Variovorax paradoxus: one gene and its partner. The protein of the gene in region 2 binds, or shares a complex with, the protein of the main gene of each other region. Links are inferred from orthologs where the notes say so. Each region holds a gene or a part of one and is shown on either strand. Other genes may lie near its edges.

What was found.
Region 1: the proteins of NWF24_RS24525 (region 2) and dnaN are in contact, whole or in part, in a solved structure (PDB 1OK7), measured with the Escherichia coli proteins. The link is inferred for Variovorax paradoxus from one-to-one orthologs.

What each region holds. Positions count from the first base shown.
Region 1 is NZ_CP102931.1:6,893,617-6,896,661, forward strand. The notes cover bases 103-3,045. They hold dnaN (DNA polymerase III subunit beta), read right to left. Parts: upstream 2,156-3,045; coding sequence 1,049-2,155; downstream 103-1,048. Other genes in these bases: gyrB (DNA topoisomerase (ATP-hydrolyzing) subunit B), read right to left, coding at 103-914; dnaA (chromosomal replication initiator protein DnaA), read right to left, coding at 2,245-3,045. Also shown: more of gyrB, read right to left, coding at 1-102. UniProt on the Escherichia coli protein: Confers DNA tethering and processivity to DNA polymerases and other proteins. Acts as a clamp, forming a ring around DNA (a reaction catalyzed by the clamp-loading complex) which diffuses in an ATP-independent manner freely and bidirectionally along dsDNA.
Region 2 is NZ_CP102931.1:5,184,711-5,187,600, forward strand. What follows is about bases 1-2,788. They hold NWF24_RS24525 (Y-family DNA polymerase), read left to right. Parts: upstream 1-691; coding sequence 692-1,885; downstream 1,886-2,788. Other genes in these bases: NWF24_RS24520 (YiiX family permuted papain-like enzyme), read left to right, coding at 1-572; NWF24_RS24530 (TIGR02117 family protein), read left to right, coding at 1,893-2,576; NWF24_RS24535 (purine-nucleoside phosphorylase), read right to left, coding at 2,587-2,788. Also shown: more of NWF24_RS24535, read right to left, coding at 2,789-2,890. UniProt on the Escherichia coli protein: Poorly processive, error-prone DNA polymerase involved in translesion repair and untargeted mutagenesis. Copies undamaged DNA at stalled replication forks, which arise in vivo from mismatched or misaligned primer ends.

The sequences.
Region 1 (3,045 bases), 1.7 Mb from region 2 along the record:
ACTTCGACGCCGATGTGCGTGCCGGGGATGCCGCCGTAGGTGTCGGCCGGGCGCTCGCCCTCTGCGTAGAACGAGTTCGGGTGCAGGACGGTCTTGCCTTTGTTGATGAACTCCACGAAGCCGCGCACGCCGCCGGCGCCGGAGAAGTCGTCTTCCTTGCCGGTGCGCTCGTCCTTCAGGCGGATGCGCACGCCGTTGTTCAGGAAGCTCAGTTCGCGCAGGCGCTTGCTGAGGATCTCGTAGTGGAAGTCCGAGTTCTCCTTGAAGATCTGCGTGTCGGGCAGAAAGTGCACCTCGGTGCCGCGCTTGTCGGTGTCGCCGATGATCTTCATGGGCGAGACTTCGACGCCGTTCACCGTCTCGAGCAGGCGGTTCTGCACGAAGCCGCGGCTGAATTCGAGTTCGTGGATCTTGCCTTCGCGGCGCACCACGAGGCGCAGCATCACGCTCAGCGCGTTCACGCAGCTCACGCCCACGCCGTGCAGGCCGCCCGAGACCTTGTAGCTGTTCTGGTTGAACTTGCCGCCGGCGTGCAGTTCGGTGAGCGCAATTTCCGCAGCCGAGCGCTTGGGCTCGTGCTTGTCGTCCATCTTCACGCCGGTCGGGATGCCGCGGCCGTTGTCGGTAACGGAGATCGAGTTGTCGCTGTGGATGGTCACGACGATGTCGTCGCAATGGCCGGCCAGCGCCTCGTCGATGGAGTTGTCGACGACTTCGAACACCAGGTGGTGCAGGCCGGTGCCGTCGGAGGTGTCGCCGATGTACATGCCGGGGCGCTTGCGCACGGCTTCAAGCCCTTCGAGGATCGTGATGGAGCCTTCGCCGTAGCTGGTGTCGGGGGCCACGGTGTCGATCTCGGGGATGTAGACGGGCTCGGTGTGGGGCACGTCGGGCTTGTTTTCTTCAGCACTCATTCGGATATTCCTCTAACTCTCACGGCATTCACGTGATATTTCGGGCTCTCAAAAGCTCAATTCGCAGCCTCTTGAAAGCGCAAACCCGCGGAGGGCCGCGGGCTGTATGCGCAAGGCGCTGTGTGGTGTGTTTTCTAGATACGCATCGGCATCACGACGTACTTGAAAGATGCGTTCTCGGGGATGGTTAACAAGGCCGAGCTGTTGGAGTCGGCAAGGTCCAGCTTGACCATGTCCTGGTCCATGTTCGACAGCGCGTCGATCAGGTAGGTCACGTTGAAGCCGATTTCGATGGCGTCGCCGCCGTAGTCGATGTCGAGCTCGTCCTGGGCTTCTTCCTGCTCGGCGTTGTTCGACGCGATGCGCAGCGTGCCCGGCTCGATGTTCAGGCGCACGCCCTTGAACTTCTCGCTGGTCAGGATGGCGGTGCGCTGCAGGCTGGCCAGGAGCGGCGCGCGGCCCAGCGTGACGGTGTTCTTGTGGTTCTTCGGGATGACGCGGTTGTAGTCGGGGAACTTGCCCTCGACCAGCTTGGTGACGAACTCCATGCCGCCGAAGCTGAACTTGGCCTGGTTGTTCGCGAACTGCATCTCGATGGCGCCTTCGGCGTCGGACAGCAGGCGCTGCATTTCGAGCACGGTCTTGCGCGGCAGGATGACTTCCTGGCGCGGCACTTCGACGTCGAGCGTGGCCGACGAGAACGCCAGGCGGTGACCGTCGGTGGCCACCAGGCTCAGCTGCTTGCCTTCGGCAACGAACAGGATGCCGTTCAGGTAGTAGCGGATGTCGTGCACGGCCATGGCGAACGACACCTGCGAGAGCAGGTCTTTCAGCGTTTTTTGCGGCACGCTGAACACGGGGCCGAAATTGGCGGCTTCCTGCACCAGCGGAAAGTCTTCGGCGGGCAGCGACTGCAGCGTGAAACGGCTCTTGCCGCCCTTGAGCACCAGCTTGCTCGCACTCGATTCGAGGCTCACGGTCTGGTCGGCCGGCATGGTGCGCAGGATGTCGATCAGCTTGCGCGCGCCGATGGTGGTGGTGAAGTTGCCTTCGTCGCCACCGAGCTCGGCGGTGGTGCGGATCTGGATTTCGAGGTCGCTGGTGGTCAGCTGCAGCTGGCCGCCGGTCTTGCGGATCAGCACGTTCGCCAGGATCGGCAAGGTGTGACGCCGCTCGACGATGCCCGCCACCGACTGCAGCGCGGCGAGGACTTTGTCTTGGTTTGCCTTCAAAACGATCATGTCTTCTTCCTCTTCTCTATCTCTTTGAATCAGCTTGTAAGACGCCATTCTCCGCTGTCGCGAGGGGCACCCTTGATGACATTCGGCGGTCAGCCCTTGAGCGTCTGCTCGAGCACGTGGAGCTGCTGGTTGAGCTCGGTGAGCTGCTGGCGCTCGCCCGAGATCTTGCGCACCGCGTGCAGCACCGTCGTGTGGTCGCGCCCACCGAACAGCTCACCGATTTCCGGCAGGCTTTTCTGCGTGAGCTCCTTGGCCAGGTACATCGCGATCTGCCGCGGCCGCGCAATGCTGGCCGGGCGTTTCTTGCTGTACATGTCGGCGACCTTGATCTTGTAGTAGTCGGCCACCGTCTTCTGGATATTCTCGACGGAGATCTGCCGATTCTGGATCGACAGCAGGTCGCGCAGCGCCTCGCGCGCCAGGGCGATCGAGATCTCCTTCTGGTTGAAGCGCGAATACGCCAGGATCTTGCGCAGCGCCCCTTCGAGCTCGCGCACATTCGAGCGCACGTTCTTGGCGACGAAGAAGGCCACTTCTTCCGGCATTTCGGCCGATTCGGCACGTGCCTTGTTGATCAGGATGGCCACGCGCATTTCAAGCTCGGGCGGCTCGATGGCCACCGTGAGGCCCGAATCGAAGCGCGAAACCAGGCGTTCGTGGATGTCCGCCAGCCCCTTCGGATAGGTGTCGCTGGTCATCACGATGTGCGACTTCTTGGCGAGCAGGGCCTCGAACGCGTTGAAGAACTCTTCCTGCGTCCGGTCCTTGTTGGCGAAGAACTGCACATCGTCGATCAGCAACAGATCGAGCGAGTGGTAGCGCTCCTTGAACTCATCGAAAGTCTTGCGCTGATAGGCTTTGACCACATCCGAGACGAATTGCTCGGCGTG
Region 2 (2,890 bases):
TCCTGTCCTCCAGCGCCAGCCACGCGGCGGCGTTGAAAGACGGCGACATCATCTTCCACACCTCGCGTTCGGCGCAGAGCATCGCGGTGCAGCGCGCCACCGGCTCGCGCTACAGCCACATGGGCATCGTGCTGTTGCGGGGCGGCAAGCCTTATGTGTTCGAGGCGGTGTCGACGGTGCGCTACACGCCGCTTGCGCAATGGACCGCGCGCGGCAACGGCGGGCACTACGTGGTGAAGCGGCTGCGCAATGCCGACACGCTACTGACACCAGGCGCAGTGGCCAAACTGCGCGCGGGCACCTCTGACTTCGAAGGGCGGCCCTACGACCTGACCTTCGAATGGTCCGACAAGCGCATCTACTGCTCCGAACTCGTGTGGAAGCTCTACCAGCGCGCGCTGGGCGTGCGCATCGGCGAGCTGCAGAAGATCCGCGAATTCAACCTGGGCGACCCTGCGGTGCGCGCCAAGATGCGCGAGCGCTATGGCGACAAGGTGCCGATGGACGAGCCGGTGATCTCGCCGGTGGCGATGTTCGAATCGCCGCTGCTCGTGACCGTCGAAACCCGCTGACCGGATCTCCCCCGCACGGGCACACGCCGCCCGACCGCGAGACAATCGTGGCCGTGAGTTCACAGACCCAGCCACCGTCACCTGCGACACCGCCGATCCGCCGCATCGCGCACCTCGACATGGACGCCTTCTACGCGTCGGTCGAGCTGCTGCGCTATCCGCAGCTCAAGGGCCTGCCGGTGGTGATCGGCGGCGGGCGGCGGCGCGTGGACGAAGCCATCCGCAACCTGCCCGAGGGCGGCACGCTGGCCGACATTCCGGTCGAGTCCTTTCCGCTGCTGAAGGACTACACCGGCCGCGGCGTGATCACCACCGCCACCTACCCGGCGCGGCAGTTCGGCGTGGGCTCGGCCATGGGGCTCATGAAGGCGGCCAAGCTGTGCCCGCAGGCCATCATCCTGCCGGTGGACTTCGACGAGTACCGGCGCTATTCGCGCGCCTTCAAGAACCTCATCCTGGAGGTCGCGCCGCTCATGGAAGACCGCGGCGTGGACGAGGTGTACATCGACTTCACCGACGTGCCCGGCGGCCAGCGCGACGGCGGGCGCTCGCTGGCACGACTGCTGCAAAAAGCCATCTTCGATGCCACCGGCCTGACCTGCTCCATCGGCGTGGCGCCCAACAAGCTCATCGCCAAGATGGCGAGCGAGTTCAACAAGCCCAACGGTATCTCCATCGTCTACGAGGACGATCTCGAATCGCGCATCTGGCCGCTGCCCTGCCGCAAGGTGAACGGCATCGGCCCCAAGGCCGACGAGAAGCTCAAGCGCTTCGGCATCGAAACGGTGGGCCAGCTCGCGGCGCGCGACCGCGACTGGCTCATTGCCACCTTCGGCAAGGCCACCGGCGCATGGATGCACGAGGTGGCCTGGGGCCGCGACAACCGGCCGGTGGTGACCGAGAGCGAGCCCGTGTCGATGAGCCGCGAGACCACCTTCGACCGTGACCTGCACGCGGTGCGCGACCGCGCCGAGCTGGGCGCGATCTTCACGCAGCTGTGCGAGCAGCTCGCCGCCGACCTGCAGCGCAAGGGCTACGTGGGCAAGACCATCGGCATCAAGCTGCGTTACGACGATTTCAAGATCGCCACGCGCGACCAGACCATCGACCGCTTCACGGACGACGCGAAGACCATCCGCCACACGGGCGGTCTGTGCCTCAAACGCGTGCCGCTGGAGCGCCCGCTGCGCCTCCTGGGCGTGCGCGTAGGCGCGCTGGCAAAGGCGGGCAGCCCCGAGGCGCTGGCGCCCGCCGGGGCCGGTGCGCATCGCGCCGCGTCGGAACCGGCGGCGACCACCGCGTCGCTGTTCTGAACACGCCATGGTGAAACGCTGGCTGCGGCGCATCGCCTTCACGCTGCTGGGCTTCGTTGCGCTGGTCGGCCTCTACGTGGCCACGGCCTGCGTGCTGGTGTTCTGGCCGGCCAATGCGAAGCCATCGAACGATGCAACCGCCGACGTGCAGGCCTGGGTGCTGAGCAACGGCGTGCACACCGACTACGTGTTCCCCATCCGATCGGCCACCGTCGACTGGCTGCAGGTGTTCCCGCTGAAAGACTTCAAGGCGCCACCGCCCGATGCCGAGTTCATCGCCATCGGCTGGGGCGACCGCGAGTTCTACCTGAACACGCCCACCTGGGGCGACCTGACGGCGGCGCGCGCCTTCGGGGCTCTGTCGGGCGGCAACCGCGCGCTGATGCATGTGAGCTACCTGCGGCGCAACCAGCTGGGGCGCGGCGCCTACAGCCTGCCGCTCTCGCAGGCGCAGTACGCGCAACTGGCCGGCTACGTGCGCGCCACGCTGCCCTCGGGCCAGGCCACGCCCATTGCGGGCGCGCACTACGACAGCCAGGACGCCTTCTACCAAGCCGAAGGCGGCTACAACCTCTTCGAGACCTGCAACACCTGGACTGGGCGCGGTCTGCGGCGCTCGGGCGTCACCGTCAGCCGCTGGACGCCCTTCGACTTCACGGTGACCTGGCACCTGAAGCCGGCACGGCCCTGAGCGACGAAGCTCAAGGCTTGGGCACGCCGGCCGACCACTGCGGCCAGTTCGCAACGATGTGATCGACCACGCGGCTGCCCACCAGCTCGATGTTTTCCACCGTCTCGGCAAAGCCGCCGGCCGTTTCGCCCGGTGCAGGGTCCAGGTGCTGCAGCGTGGTTTCCTTCGGGCTGCCCTGGTCGAAGTTGACGGCGCCGCGCAGGCTCATCACGCGGTCGGTGCCGTGGGTACGCTTGATCACGAGGGTGATGGCGGCCGCTTCCATTTCGGTGATGACGTAGTCGTCGGCACCGTAGAGCTTGGCGATGTACTGC